2 regions of the Micromonospora sp. NPDC005163 genome follow, and region 2 is predicted to be linked to the other one. Evidence: riboswitches for the same ligand, from Rfam matches in the RefSeq annotation. Region 2 holds a riboswitch; the other holds the start of a gene.
The links. Region 2 has a riboswitch for thiamine pyrophosphate ahead of ACWD6N_RS06230 (ECF transporter S component). Riboswitches for the same ligand answer to the same signal wherever they lie in the genome.

Region 1 (7,070 bases), on a different contig from region 2:
CGCCAGCGCCGCGTCGGACGCCGTGCCGATGCCGGCGTCCAGGATCACCGGCACGTCCACGCCCTGCCGGATCAGCCGGATGTGGTGCGGGTTTCCGATGCCGAGCCCCGAGCCGATCGGCGCGCCGGCCGGCATCACCGCGGCGCAGCCCACGTCGGCCAGCCGGCGGGCGAGCACCGGGTCGTCGCTGGTGTACGGCAGCACGGTGAATCCGTCGGCGACCAGCTCCTCGGCGGCGCGGAGCAGCTCGACCCCGTCGGGCAGCAGGGTCCGCTCGTCAGCGATCACCTCCAGCTTGATCCAGTCGGTGTCGAACGCGTCCCTGGCCAGCCGGGCCACCTTCACGGCCTCGGTCGCGGTGTGGCAGCCGGCGGTGTTCGGCAGCAGCCGTACCCCGCACCGGTCCAGCAGCTCCAGCAGCCCACCGGCGCTGCCCGGCGCGGTGTCCACCCGGCGCAGCGCCAGAGTGACCAGCTCGGTGCCGGACGCCCGGATCGCCTGCTCCAGCACGTGCAGGTTCGCGGCGCCGCCGGTGCCGAGGATCAGCCGCGAGGTGAACGTCGCCCCACCCAGCTCGAACGGCACGCCGGTCACCCGCCCTGCGCGGCGGCGAGCACCTCGACGCGATCACCGTCGCGCAGCGCCGTGGTCGGCCAGCCGGTTCGGGGCACCACCTCGCCGTTGACCGCGACCGCCACCCCGCGCTGCTGCGGCGCGATGTCGCTGACCAGATCGGCCACCGACGCTCCACCGGGGACGCTGCGCCCGGTCCCGTTCACCGTCAACTCCACCGGTCCTCCTCTGTCGTCCGATCAGGTGCGCCGACATCGGCCGCACCAGGCCCGGCCAGCCGACCGGCCGCGCTGGTGGGATCCGGGCCGGCGGCGGCGAACCGGCCCGGGTGAAAGGGCGTGAGCAGCGGATCGGGCACGCCGGTGGTGACCAGGTCGGCGATCAGGTCGGCGGTGACCGGGGTGAGCACGATGCCGTGCCGGTGGTGCCCGGTGGCGGCCAGCACGTCCGGCCGGTCGGACAGCGGCCCGAGGATCGGCGCGTTGTCCGGGGTGCCCGGACGCAGCCCGGCGACCGTCTCGACCAGGTCGTACTCGGCCAGCTCGGGGAGCAGGTCGACGCCGGCACGGAGTAGGCGCAGCACCGCGCCGGCGGTGACCGTGGTGTCCGACCGCTCCTCGACCGTCGCGCCGAGCACCACCTCGCCGTCTGCGCGGGGCACCAGATAGACCTGCTCGCCGTCGGCGTACCCCCGGATCACGTGCCGGAAGCCCGGCGCGGCGCCGCCGGGCGCGCGTAGCCGGAGGATCTGGCCCTTCACCGGCCGCACGGGCAGGCCGGTGAGGGCGGCGGCGCCGCAGCCGGCGGCGACCACGGTGACCCGGGCGTCCACCTCGGCGAGGGAACGGACCGCCCGCGGGGCGAGCACCGCGCCGGCCCGCTGCGCGGCCGTGCGCAGCGCCGGCACCAGCAACCGTGGGTCGACCTGGTGGTCGGTGGGCGCGAGTGCCCCGCCGCGCACCCGCGGCGCGAGCGCCGGCTCGCGGTCGCGCAGCTCGGTGGGGCGCAGCGGGGTGACCGGCAGGCCCAACCCCTGCTGGTACGCCCAGAGCCGGCGCGCCTCGGCCAGGTCGTCCGCGGTCAGCCCGACCAGCAGGGTGCCCTCGGTCCGGTAGCCCAGCTCGACGCCGCTCGCCTCGGTCAGCTCGTCCGCGAACGCCGGCCACCGGGCGGCGGACGCCAGCAGCAGCCCGGTCAGCTGCCGCTCACCGAAGTACGCCTCGGCCACCGGAGAGAGCATCCCGGCGGCCACCGCCGAGGCCCCCGACCCGGGGGACGGATCGTGCACCACCACCCGAAGTCCGCGGGCGGCGCACCGCCAGGCGATCGCCAACCCGATCGGCCCCGCCCCCACCACCGCCACGTCCGCAAGGAAGGGCCCCTTGTTAACGGATTCTGTAGAGGAAGGGCCCCCTGTTAACACGTCAGCGCCCCGAGCAGCTCGGCGGTGGCCCGGGCCGGGTCGGCGGCAGCGGATACCGCGCCCACCACCGCCACCCCGTACGCCCCGGCGGCTCGCAGCGCCGGCACCCGGGCGGCGGTCACCCCACCGATCGCGATCACCGGAACGTCGACCGCGTCGTTGACCGCCCGTACCCCCGCCGGGCCGATCGGGTCCGGCAGCCCGGCCTTGGTGCTGGTGGCGTGGCACGGCCCGACGCCCAGGTAGCTGGCTCCCGCGGCGACGGCCTCGATCGCCGTCTCCGGTGCCCGGGCGGTGGCCCCGAGCACGCCGGTGGGGCCGAGCACCCGGCGGGCGGCGGCGACCGGTAGGTCGTCGGCACCGACGTGTCCACCGGCGGCGCCCACCGCCAACGCCACGTGCAACCGGTCGTTGACCAGGCAGGTCGCCCTGTACGGCGCGCAGAGCGCGAGCACCCGCCGGGCCAGGTCGTACGCCTCGCGGTCGGTGGCGGAGTCCTCGACCCGGACCTGCACCACCAGGTCGGCTCGGGCCGTGGTGAGGGCGGCCCGGACCACGGTGAGTGGATCCCGCCCGGGTCGGGTGTCGGTGATCAGATGCAGTCGCCCGAGGGACGGCACGGCAACGCTCCTCCCTGCGCCGGCATTACCCGGATCAGGTTCGACGGTCGGGGGCTGTCAGCCCCCCTCTCAGCCCGGTACACCGGACTCCCGTGGGTTACTTGCGTGTCACCGTACGACAGTTCCGGCCGTCTGCCAAGGCGGGGTCGGCCGGCGGCCGGCGGGCGAAAACCACACCGCTCGGCGAGATCCGTTGGGCGCTTCATGCGGTCCTGTTCGGAATGTCGCCCACCGTTGCAGAACCGTTACCCGCCGGCATCTTGCCGGACATTGATCCAACCGAATTAATTTGTTCAGCGATTCGACAAAATGCTGGCGTGGTTGCCCTGGCACGGCATTCGCACCGGCTCCATCTGGGACGGTCTTCGGCGAGCCGGCCCCCGCGATCCCTGTCCACCGCGACATAGGAGGCGGCGTGTCCCATTCTCGTCGTGCCCGAGTACCCATCACCGCGACCCTGATCTCCCTGGCCCTGGCCTCGACAACTCTGTTCGGGCTGCCCGCCCAGGCGGCTCCGGCCGCCGCCCAGGTCCCCCCGCGAAACACGCCGGCCGCGGCCCCGGTCAGCCAGGTGCCGCCGAAGGCGCCAAAGGCTGCGGCCGATCCCTTCTCCGTCCTGGTGTTCTCCAAGACGGCCGGCTTCCGCCACGACTCCATTCCCACCGGGCTCGCCGCGATCCAACAACTGGGCGAGGCCAACGGATTCACCGTGGACAGTTCCGAGGACGGTGGCGCGTTCACCGACGCCAATCTGGCGAAATACCGGGCGGTGATCTGGCTCTCCACCACCGGCGACGTGCTGGACGCCGAGCAGCAGGCCGCGTTCGAGCGGTACGTGCGTGCCGGCGGCGGTTACGTCGGCATCCACGCCGCCTCGGACACCGAGTACAGCTGGGCCTGGTACGGCGACCTCGTCGGCGCGTACTTCGCCAACCACCCCGCGAACCAGCAGGCCACGGTCAAGGTGGAGGACCACGCCCACCCGTCCACCGCCGAGCTTCCGGACCGCTGGTCCCGCTTCGACGAGTGGTACAACTACCAGACCAACCCCCGGCCGGACGTGCACGTGCTGGCCAGCCTGGACGAGAAGAGCTACACCCCGGGCGCCGGTGCGATGGGCGCCGACCACCCGATCGCCTGGTGCCAGGACTTCGACGGCGGCCGTTCCTGGTACACCGGGGGCGGGCACACCCGGGAGTCGTACGCCGAGCCGGAGTTCCTCTCCCACCTGCTCGGCGGGATCCGGACCGCCGCCGGGGTGGCGGACGCCGACTGCGGCGCCTCGAAGACCGCGAGCTTCGAGAAGGTCACCCTGGACAGCAACACCAGCAACCCGATGGAGTTGGACATCGCCCCGGACGGGCGGGTCTTCTACGTCGAGCGGGACGGCCGGGTGCAGGTCGTCAAGCCGGACACCGGCAGCACGTTCACCGCCCTCGACCTGGACGTCTTCACCGGCAACGAGGACGGACTGATCGGCATCCGGCTCGACCCGGACTTCGCCACCAACAGGTGGGTGTACCTCTACCACGCCCCGAACGACGGCATCGCGCGCAACCTGCTGTCCCGGTTCACCGTGACCGGCGACACCATCGACCCGGCCAGCGAGAAGCAGGTGCTGCGGGTCGACACCCAGCGCAACACCTGCTGCCACGCCGGCGGCAGCATGGCGTTCGACAGCGTCGGCAACCTGTACCTGGCCACCGGCGACAACACCAACCCGTTCGAGTCGAGCGCGTACTCGCCGCTCGACGAGCGGCCGGGCCGCCAGGACTACGACGCGCAGCGCACCTCCGGCAACACCAACGACCTGCGCGGCAAGGTGATCCGGATCCACCCGGAGGACGACGGGACGTACACCGTCCCGGCGGGTAACCTCTTCGCGCCGGGCACCGAGAAGACCCGTCCCGAGATCTACGCGATGGGCTTCCGCAACCCGTTCCGGATCGGCACCGACCCGAAGACCAACACGCTCTACGTCGCGGACTACGGGCCGGACGCCAACGCGGACAGCCCCACCCGGGGCCCGCGCGGCCTGGTCGAGTGGAACATCGTCACCCCCGGCAATTACGGCTGGCCGTACTGCACCGGGACGAACGAGGCGTACAACGACTACACGTTCCCGTCCGGCCCGAGCGGGGCGAAGTTCGACTGCGCAGCCCCGGTGAACAACTCGCCCAACAACACCGGCCTGACCAACCTCCCGCCGGTCGTCCCAGCGACCGTCGACTACGGGTACGCCGGTGACGCGCGATACCCGGAGATCGGCGGCGGCGGCGCCCCGATGGGCGGCCCGGTCTACCGGTACGACGCCGACCTCGACTCCGACCGGAAGTGGCCGGCGTACTACGACGGCAAGGCGCTGCTCGGCGAGTGGAACCAGTCGAAGATGTACACCATGCAGGTGACCGCCGACGGCAGGTCGTTGGTGGACATCAACCAGTTGCTCACCGGGATGGGCATGCTCCGGCCGATGGACTTCGAGTTCGGCCCGGACGGCGCGCTCTACCTGATCGAGTGGGGCAGCGGCTTCGGCGGCAACAACGACAACTCCGGCGTCTACCGGATCGACTACATCGCCGGTGAACGCGCGCCGATCGCGGTGGCGGCGGCCGCCCCGACGTCGGGGCCCGCGCCGTTGACGGTGGAATTCTCCAGCGCTGGGTCGCGCGACCCGGACGGCGGCGCGCTCACCTACGCCTGGGCCTTCGGCGACGGGCAGACCTCCACCGAGGCCAACCCGACGCACACCTACGCCACGGCGGGCAGCTTCACCGCCCAGCTCACCGTCACCAACCCGAAGGGCCGTACCGCGGTGGCCAACGTGCCGGTCACCGTGGGCAACACCGCGCCGACGGTGACCATCGAGTTCCCGCCGGACGGCGGCTTCTTCGACTGGGGTGACCAGGTCCACTACACGATCAAGGTGACCGACCCGGAGGACGGGCAGATCGACTGCGACCGGGTGCGACTCCAGGTGCTGCTCGGCCACGACGAGCACGCCCACCCGCTGGAGCAGCACACCGGCTGCAGCGGCACCGTCCAGACGTCGCTCGCCTCCGGGCACGGCGCCGAGGCGAACGTCTTCGCGGTCTTCGAGGCCACCTACACCGACCAGGGCGGCGCTGGCGGGGCCGGCCCGCTCACCGGCCGCGCGATCGAGCAGTTGCAGCCCAAGCGCAAGCAGGCCGAGTACTTCACCGCCACCGGGCGGGCGCCGGGGAGCACCGGCGGCGGCGACGCCGGCGTGCAGCGGGAGACCGGCGGCGACAGCGCCGGCGGCGGCCAGAACATCGGGTTCATCGAGGACGGCGACTGGTGGTCGCTCGCCCCGGCGAACCTGACCAACGTCACCGACATCCGGTTCCGGGCCGCCTCGGCAGTCTCCGGAGGCCGGGTCGAGGTCCGCGCCGGCGCCGTCGACGGACCGGTGGTCGCCTCGGCCACCGTGCCGGGCACCGGCGGGTGGCAGACGTACACGGACGTGACCGCGCCGGTGACCGGCGCCGCGAGCGGCACGCTGTACTTCGTCGCCCGGGACCCGAACGGCGGCGCGGGGTCGCTGTTCAACGTCAACTGGATGGACTTCCTCGGCCGCGGCGTCACCGAGAACGCGCCACCGGTGGTCAGCGCCACCGCCACCCCGGCCACCGGCACCGCGCCGGTCACCGTCGCCTTCGACGGCACGGCCACCGACGCCGAGGGCGACACCCCGCTGACGTACGCCTGGGACTTCGGTGACGGCGGCACCGCGTCCACGTTGGACGCCAGCCACACCTACACCAGCCCGGGCACCTTCACCGCCACCCTGACGGTGACGGACAGCAAGGGCGCGAAGTCGTACGCCACCGTGCCGGTGCGGGTCGACGCGCCGAACACGTCCTGCTTCGGGGCGCGCTCGGACGACTTCGACGGCACCAGCCTCGACAAGAACCGGTGGACCAGCGTGGTCCGGGAGAACCAGCTCTACTCGGTTGCCGGCGGCGCGCTGCGGCTGCCCACGGCGGTGGGCGACCTCTACGGTGCCCGCAACGACGCCACCAACCTGGTGCTCCAGGCGGCTCCGACCGGGGCCTGGCAGGCGACCACCCGGGTCACCCTGCCGGTGACGGCCAACTACCAGCAGGCCGGCCTGCTGGTGTACGGCGACGACGACAACTACGCCAAGCTGGACCTGCTCTACAACGGCAGCCGGCGGGTGGAGTTCATCCGGGAGACGGCCGGCACGCCGCGCAACGAGGCCGCCGACAGCACCGCCGCACCGGCGGGTGACACCGTGCACCTGCGGATCATCAGCGACGGGACGAACCTGACCGCGGCCGTCTCGGCCGACGGGCAGACCTTCACCCCGGTCGGACGATCGGCCGCGCTGGACGGCATCACCAACCCGCGGATCGGCCTCTTCGCGGTCAACGGCGGCACCGAGGCGCCGGTGGTGGACGCCAGCTTCGACT
Region 2 (7,070 bases):
TCACCAGCTGGGTCTCCGGGTCCTGGAAGACGATGCCGACCCGTTCCCGACCCTTGCGCGGGTCGAGCCCATCGATCTCGACGGTGCCCTCCTGCTCGCCGGAGTCCTCCGGCAGCAGCCCGGCCAGCGCGCTGAGCAGCGTGCTCTTGCCGGCCCCCGACGGGCCGAGCAACAACACCCGCTCCCCAGCCTCGACCCGCAGGTCCACACCGCGTACGGCCCACGCGAGCCGCCCGGCGTGCCGCCACCCGAACCCCCGTAGCTGGACCCCGCTCACCACACCCCCCTTCCCCCGCCCGGGCCGCTCTCACGTCGTTGATCAAGAGGTTTACGTCAGTTCGCCGCCCCTTGTTGACGCAAACCTCTTGATCAACGGGGAAGACGTGGGGGTCAGATGGCGGCGCGGTCGCGGGCGACCGGGAAGCGGTCCAGGACGCCGGTGTCTGCCATCGCGCGGGTGAGGACCCAACCGCCGACGCCGGCGATCACGGTGGCGCTGACGATGGTGAGCAGCGCGTACGGGATGCGGTAGTCGACCAGCTCGTACTCGGCGTTCCAGACGAAGAAGTCGAACAGCGCGGCGCTGAGCCCGGTCAGCGCGCCGGCCAGCGCCGCGGTCGGCAGCCGGAACGAGCGGTACCGGAAGGCCGCGAAGGCCAACTCGGCGCCGAGGCCCTGCACGATGCCCTGCGGGATCACCGTGCCGGCCCACTGGCTGCCCAGCAGCGCGGAGAGGACCGCGGCGACCGTCTCGCAGTAGAGCGCGGCGCCGGGCTTGCGGATGACCAGGCCGCCCACCACGGCCGGCATCAGCCAGACGCCGTAGATCAGCGTCTGTGCCGGCGGGAAGAAGGCGAACGCCCCCTCGGTGGCGCTCCAGACCAGGCCCCAGGCCCAGAAGATGACGCCGAAGGCGACCGCGATCACCGAGGCGACCACGATGTCGATGGTGCGCCAGCGGTTGGTGTCGCTGTGGTTCATGTGAATGCTCCCAGTTCTGACTGCGAACCAGGAGAAGACGCACGCCGCGCGCCCGGTGGCACCGGACGGCGGCGCGGCTGGAGGTCGACCGAACTCCCTGCGCTGGCATTACCCAGATCAGGTTCGAGGGTCTGCGGGCGTGCCCGCACTCTCAGCGCTGTGCGCTCCCCTGTCGGATGTGAAGTTGTCTCGCTGACGCTAGCACCGACCAGGGGTACCGGCCCAGCAGGGCGTCCCGCCGCAGGGTCCGGTTCAGGAGACTTCGGCTGGGTAGGCTGACGATCATGCGGGTTGACGCACGGGGTCTCAGGTTCGACGTACGCGCCGGTGGTCCGCCGGACGGCGCGCCCGTCCTGCTTTTGCACGGCTTCCCCCAGCACTCCGGCGAGTGGGACGAGGCCGCGACGGCGCTGCACACAGCCGGGCTGCGCACGTACGCGCTGGACCAGCGGGGCTACTCGCCGGGCGCCCGGCCGGCGGCGGTCCCGGACTACCGGATCCCCGAACTGGTCGCCGACGCGGTGGCGGTGCTGGACGCGCTCGGGCTGGACGCCGTCCACCTGGTCGGCCACGACTGGGGTGCGATCGTGGCCTGGGCGCTGGCCGCCCGGCACCCCGAGCGGGTCCGTACGTTGACCGCGGTGTCCGTGCCACATCCGGCAGCCATGGCGCACGCGCTCGCCACCGACGGCCAGCAGAAGGCGCGCTCGTCGTACATCGCGTTGTTCCGTAAGCCGGGCAAGGCGGAGAAGGTGCTGCTGGCGTGGAACGCCACCGCACTGCGCAAGTTGCTCACCGGGGTGGGCGACGCGTCCCGGGTGGACCACTACGCCGACCCGATGCGCGAGCCGGGCGCGCTCACCGCGGCGCTGAACTGGTACCGGGCGATGTCCCGCGCCGACCTGGCCGGCGTCGGCCCGGTCGCGGTGCCCACCACGTACGTGTGGAGCGACCGGGACATCGCCATCGGCCGGACCGCCGCCGAGGCGTGCGCCGCCAACGTCACCGGGGACTACCGCTTCGTCGAGCTGCCCGGCGTGAGCCACTGGATCCCGGACGCCGCGCCGGGCCCGCTGGCCGAGGCGATCCTGGCCCGAACCAGCGGAACGGCCTGAGCCATGGCGGTCGGGAGGCACACCGTGACGATGGACGCCGGCGGGCCGGGGACCCGGCGCTCGATCGCCGCGCAACTGCGCATGCTGGGCGTACGCCCCGGCGGGACGCTGCTGGTGCACGCCGGGCTGCGTCAGCTGGGTTTCGTCTGCGGTGGTCCGCAGGCGCTGGTGCTCGCCCTGCGCGACGCGCTCGGCCCGGACGGCACGATCGTGGTGCCCACCCACACCCCGGACAACAGCGACCCCGCGCAGTGGCGCGACCCGCCGGTGCCGGTGGACTGGTGGCCGCTGATCCGCGCCGAGATGCCCGGATTCGATCCGGCGGTCACCCCGAGCCGATTCATGGGCGTGTTCGCCGAGACGGTCCGCGGCTGGCCCGGAGCGCTGCGCAGCTCCCATCCCCACGTGTCGTTCGCCGCCCTCGGCCCGGCCGCCGAACAGGTGGTCGCCGGGCACACCCGGGCCGACATGCTCGGTGAGGGCTCCCCACTGGCCCGGCTCTACGACCTCGACGCCCACGTGCTGCTGCTCGGTGTGGACCACGCGGTGAACACCTCGCTGCACCTGGCCGAGTACCGCCGTCCGGCCCCACCCCACGAGCAGTTGGGCGCGGCGGTACGCACCGCCGACGGTGGCCGCGAATGGGTGTGGTGGCAGGACGTACGGCTCGACGAGACCGACTTCGACGCGTTGGGCCGGGACCTGGAGGCGACCGGGGCGGTCCGTACCGGACGGGTCGGCACCGGGACCGGGAGGTTGATGCGCCAGCGGGCGGCGGTCGACTTCGCAGTGCAATGGCTCGCCAGCAACCGGACGACGGAGGACGCATGACGGTGAGTGCCGAGGACTACCTGGCCGTGGTGACCGAGACGATCGGCCGGGTGGCCGCGAGTCAGCGGGCGGCGGTGGGGCGGGCCGCCGACCTGATCGCCGACGCGGTGCGCGCTGACGGGGTGGTGCACGCCTTCGGCACCGGGCACTCCGAGGCGTTGGCGATGGAGATCGCCGGCCGGGCGGGCGGTCTGGTGCCGACCAACCGGATCGCGCTGCGCGACCTGGTGCTGCTCGGCGGCGAACCGGCCGACCGGCTCGGCCCGTTGCTGGAGCGGGACCCGGCGGTGGCGCACCGGCTCTACGAGCTGGCCCCGGTGCGACCCACCGACGTCTTCGTGCTCGCGTCGAACTCCGGGGTCAACGGCGCGATGGTGGAGTTCGCCACGCTGGTCAAGCAGCATGGCCACGGACTGGTGGCGATCACCTCCGCACAGCACTCCGGCCGGATGACCTCCCGCCACCCGTCCGGGCGCAAGCTGGCGGACCTCGCCGACGTGGTGCTCGACAACGGCGCGCCGTACGGCGACGCGACGCTGCCGCTGCCCGGCGGTGGCGCGGTGGGCGCGGTCTCCTCGATCACGGCGGCGCTGCTGGCCCAGCAGGTCACCGTGGAGGTGGTGGCCAGGTTGCTGGCGGCGGGGGAGCGGCCCCCGGTCTACCTGTCGGCGAACATCCCGGACGGCGACGCCCACAACACGGCGCTGGAGGCGCGGTACGCGGGCCGCATCCGGCGCGGCTCCTGAGGCTCGTCCGGGAGGGGCCGGTGCCCCGGCGGCGGTCGGGGTGTCGTGAACCTGTTTCGCGCTCGACCGGGTGGGGCACTTGCCTTGCTGGCGGCGGCCCGTACCGCCGGCAGTACCGTCGCACCGGAGGTAGCGCGTGTCCAAGGAGACCGAGAAGCAGCGTTGGCAGCGCAATTTCGCCGACCTGTTGCAGGAGTTGCGGGTCGCCCAGACCGGCGTGCAGATCCTCTTCGCCTTCCTGCTCACCCTGCCGTTCAGCAACGGGTTCGGTCGCACGACCGAGTTCCAGCGGGACGTCTACATCGTCGCGCTGCTCGCCGCGGCCGCCGCCACGGCGCTGATCATCTCGCCGGTGGCGTTCCACCGGGCGCTGTTCCGGCAGGGGCGTAAGCCGGAGCTGGTCCGGTTCGCGCACCGGATGGCCAGCGGCGGCCTCGCCTTCATGCTGATCTCCATGGTCAGCGCGGTGCTGCTGATCACCGACTTCGTGCTGGACCGGCCGATCGCGTTCGTGCTCAGCGCGCTGACCGCGCTCTGGTTCCTCACGTTCTGGGTGGCCCTGCCGTTCTCCCGGCGCAGCTGGGGGGACGACGACATCGACGACGACGATGACGACCCGCGCACCCTCGCCAGCTGAGGCCGGGGCCAGGTATCGAACTCGATCTTCACGGACCGCTACCCCTGAGTAACACCCGGGGGTAGCGTGACGGTAGTCGCGCACGTCGACGCAGCCGCACCGAGGTTCGAGGGGGCAGCCGTGACCACGACGCAGAACGGCCGACCGGCAGCGGACGGCCCCGATCCCGGCACCGCTCCGAACACCGCCGGCGCCGCAGCGCCGTTGCCGAAGGAGGCGGGGCAGGTCTCCGAGAAGGAGGCCCGGCAGGTCGCCGAGGCGGCTCGCGAGTCCGCGTGGGACCGGCCCAGCTTCGGTAAGGAGCTGTTCCTCGGCCGGTTCCGGCTCGACCTGATCGACCCGTGGCCGCGGTCCGACCCGGACGACGTGGCCCGCGCCGACGAGTTCCTCGGCCGGTTCCGCGCCTTCCTTGCCTCTGAAGTGGACGGCGCGGCCATCGAGCGCGACGCGTCCATTCCGGACGCGGTGTTCCACGGGCTGGCCGACCTCGGCGCGTTCGGCATGAAGATCGACCGCGGGTACGGCGGTCTCGGGCTGAGCAACCTGCACTACTGCCGAGCGCTGATGCTGGCCGGCTCGGTCGGCCCGGCGATCGGCGCGCTGCTCTCGGCGCACCAGTCGATCGGGGTGCCGCAGCCGCTGAAGATGTTCGGCACCGCCGAGCAGAAGCAGCGCTTCCTGCCCCGGCTCGCCGCCGGCGAGGTGTCCGCGTTCCTGCTCACCGAACCGGACGTCGGCTCCGACCCGGCCCGCCTGGCCACCACCGCCGAGCCGACCGAGGACGGCACCGGCTACCGGCTCAACGGCGTGAAGCTCTGGGCCACCAACGGCATCGTCGCCACCCTGCTGGTGGTGATGGCCCGGGTGCCGGCCACCGAGGGGCGGCGCGGCGGGATCACCGCGTTCGTGGTGGACGGCGACAGCGCGGGCATCACCGTGGAGCGGCGCAACGAGTTCATCGGCCTGCGCGGCCTGGAAAACAGCCTCACCCGGTTCCACGACGTGTTCGTGCCCGCCGAGAACGTGATCGGCGGCGAGGGCAAGGGGTTGAAGATCGCCCTGACCACGCTGAACACCGGCCGGCTGTCACTGCCGGCGATGTGCGTGGGCGCAGGCAAGTGGGCGCTGAACGTGGCCCGGGAGTGGTCCGCCGACCGGGTCCAGTGGGGCCGACCGGTCGGCGAGCACGAGGCGGTCGCCCAGAAGCTCGCCTTCATCGCCGCCACCACGTACGCCATGGAGACCATGCTCGACCTCTGCTGCCTGCTCGCCGACGACGACCGCAACGACATCCGGATCGAGGCCGCGCTCGTCAAGCTGTACGCCAGCGAGATGGCCTGGAAGATCGCCGACGAGCTGATCCAGATCCGGGGCGGCCGGGGGTACGAGACGGCCGACTCGCTGGCCGCCCGCGGCGAACGACCGGCCGCGGTCGAGCAGATGCTGCGCGACCTGCGGATCAACCGGATCTTCGAGGGCTCCACTGAGATCATGCATCTGCTGATCGCCCGGGAGGCGGTCGACGCACACCTGTCGGTGGCCGGCGACATCATCGACCCGGACGCGGGGTGGGGCCGCAAGGCCCGTGCCGGGGCCCGGGCCGGGGCCTTCTACGCGAGGTGGCTGCCCACCCTGGCCGTCGGCCGCGGGCAGAGCCCGTCGGCGTACGCCGAGTTCGGGCCGCTGGCCGCGCACCTGCGTCAGGTGGAGCGCTCGTCGCGCAAGCTGGCCCGGTCGACGTTCTACGCGATGTCCCGCTGGCAGGGAAAGATGGAGCGCAAGCAGGCGTTCCTCGGCCGGGTGGTGGACATCGGCGCGGAGCTGTTCGCGATGTCCGCGGTCTGCGTCCGGGCGTCCGCCGAGAGGGACAGCCGGCCGGAGAACGTCGAGCTGGCCGACCTGTTCTGCCGGCAGGCCCGGGTCCGGGTGGACGCGCTGTTCGCCGCCCTGTGGGACAACACCGACTCGGTCGACACCGCCGCCGCGAAGCGCATCCTCGACGGCCGCTACGCGGCCTTGGAGGAGGGCGTCATCACCCCGTCCGACGAGCTGCCCTGGGTGGCCCGCTGGGCACCCGGTCCGTCCGCCGCCGACGACGTCCGCCGCCGTATCCCGCCGAAGCCGTGACCGGTGCCGCCCGGCGCGTCGCCGTGCCGGGCGGTCAGCGGGCGACCGCCCAGGCCAGCACCGCCGCCAGGATCAGGCCGTTGAGCACCGCCAGACCCAGGTACGCCGCGGGCGGGATCTTCCTGCCCCGTCGGACGAAGGAGACCAGGACCGCGGCGTAGCCGAGCAGCAGGACGGCGATGACGACCAGGAAGTAGAACACGCCGACGACCTTAGCGGGCCGCTCGGCTCCTGGCGCGCAGGCCGAGCTGCCGCAACTCCAGCGCGGCCAGGGCGTCGACGGTGTCGTCGTCACCGCGCCGCCACGCCTCGGCCACGTCGGGCGCGATCCGGGTCAGCCGGCCCAGTGGCTGGGTGGCCAGCGCGCGCAGGGCGAGCAGGTCCCGGCCGGCCGGCCCCGCGGCCAGCTTCGTGGCCGAGGAGGCCCGGCGCATCCAGCGGACCCGCAGGGGCAGCCACCCGAACAGCACCAGCCCGAGCGGGAAGATCAGCACTGCGATGGCGAGGGCGAGGGCGAGCTGGTCGACCAGGTGCTGCTGGTCACGGCCGGCGTCGGCGAGCGACCGGGCGGCATCGGCGGCCCGCTGGAAGGGCGCGGTCAGCTCGTCGCCGACCAGCGGCACCCGGCCGACC

Region 1: it holds a riboswitch for thiamine pyrophosphate, as region 2 does, so the genes downstream of both, thiE (thiamine phosphate synthase) here and ACWD6N_RS06230 (ECF transporter S component) in region 2, are expected to answer to the same signal.

What each region holds. Positions count from the first base shown of each region.
Region 1 covers NZ_JBSFYP010000035.1:67,487-74,556, reverse strand. Annotated here, with positions in the region: gene ACWD6N_RS23200 (thiazole synthase) at 1-594, opposite strand, end outside; gene thiS (sulfur carrier protein ThiS) at 591-791, opposite strand; gene thiO (glycine oxidase ThiO) at 782-1,996, opposite strand; gene thiE (thiamine phosphate synthase) at 1,990-2,616, opposite strand; TPP riboswitch at 2,611-2,720, opposite strand; gene ACWD6N_RS23180 (ThuA domain-containing protein) at 3,032-7,070, shown strand, end outside.
Region 2 covers NZ_JBSFYP010000005.1:53,623-60,692, forward strand. Annotated here, with positions in the region: gene ACWD6N_RS06225 (ABC transporter ATP-binding protein) at 1-277, opposite strand, end outside; gene ACWD6N_RS06230 (ECF transporter S component) at 391-981, opposite strand; TPP riboswitch at 1,058-1,162, opposite strand; gene ACWD6N_RS06235 (alpha/beta fold hydrolase) at 1,266-2,096, shown strand; gene ACWD6N_RS06240 (aminoglycoside N(3)-acetyltransferase) at 2,127-2,927, shown strand; gene ACWD6N_RS06245 (SIS domain-containing protein) at 2,924-3,673, shown strand; gene ACWD6N_RS06250 (DUF6328 family protein) at 3,810-4,310, shown strand; gene ACWD6N_RS06255 (acyl-CoA dehydrogenase family protein) at 4,431-6,437, shown strand; gene ACWD6N_RS06260 (hypothetical protein) at 6,472-6,639, opposite strand; gene ACWD6N_RS06265 (hypothetical protein) at 6,650-7,070, opposite strand, start outside.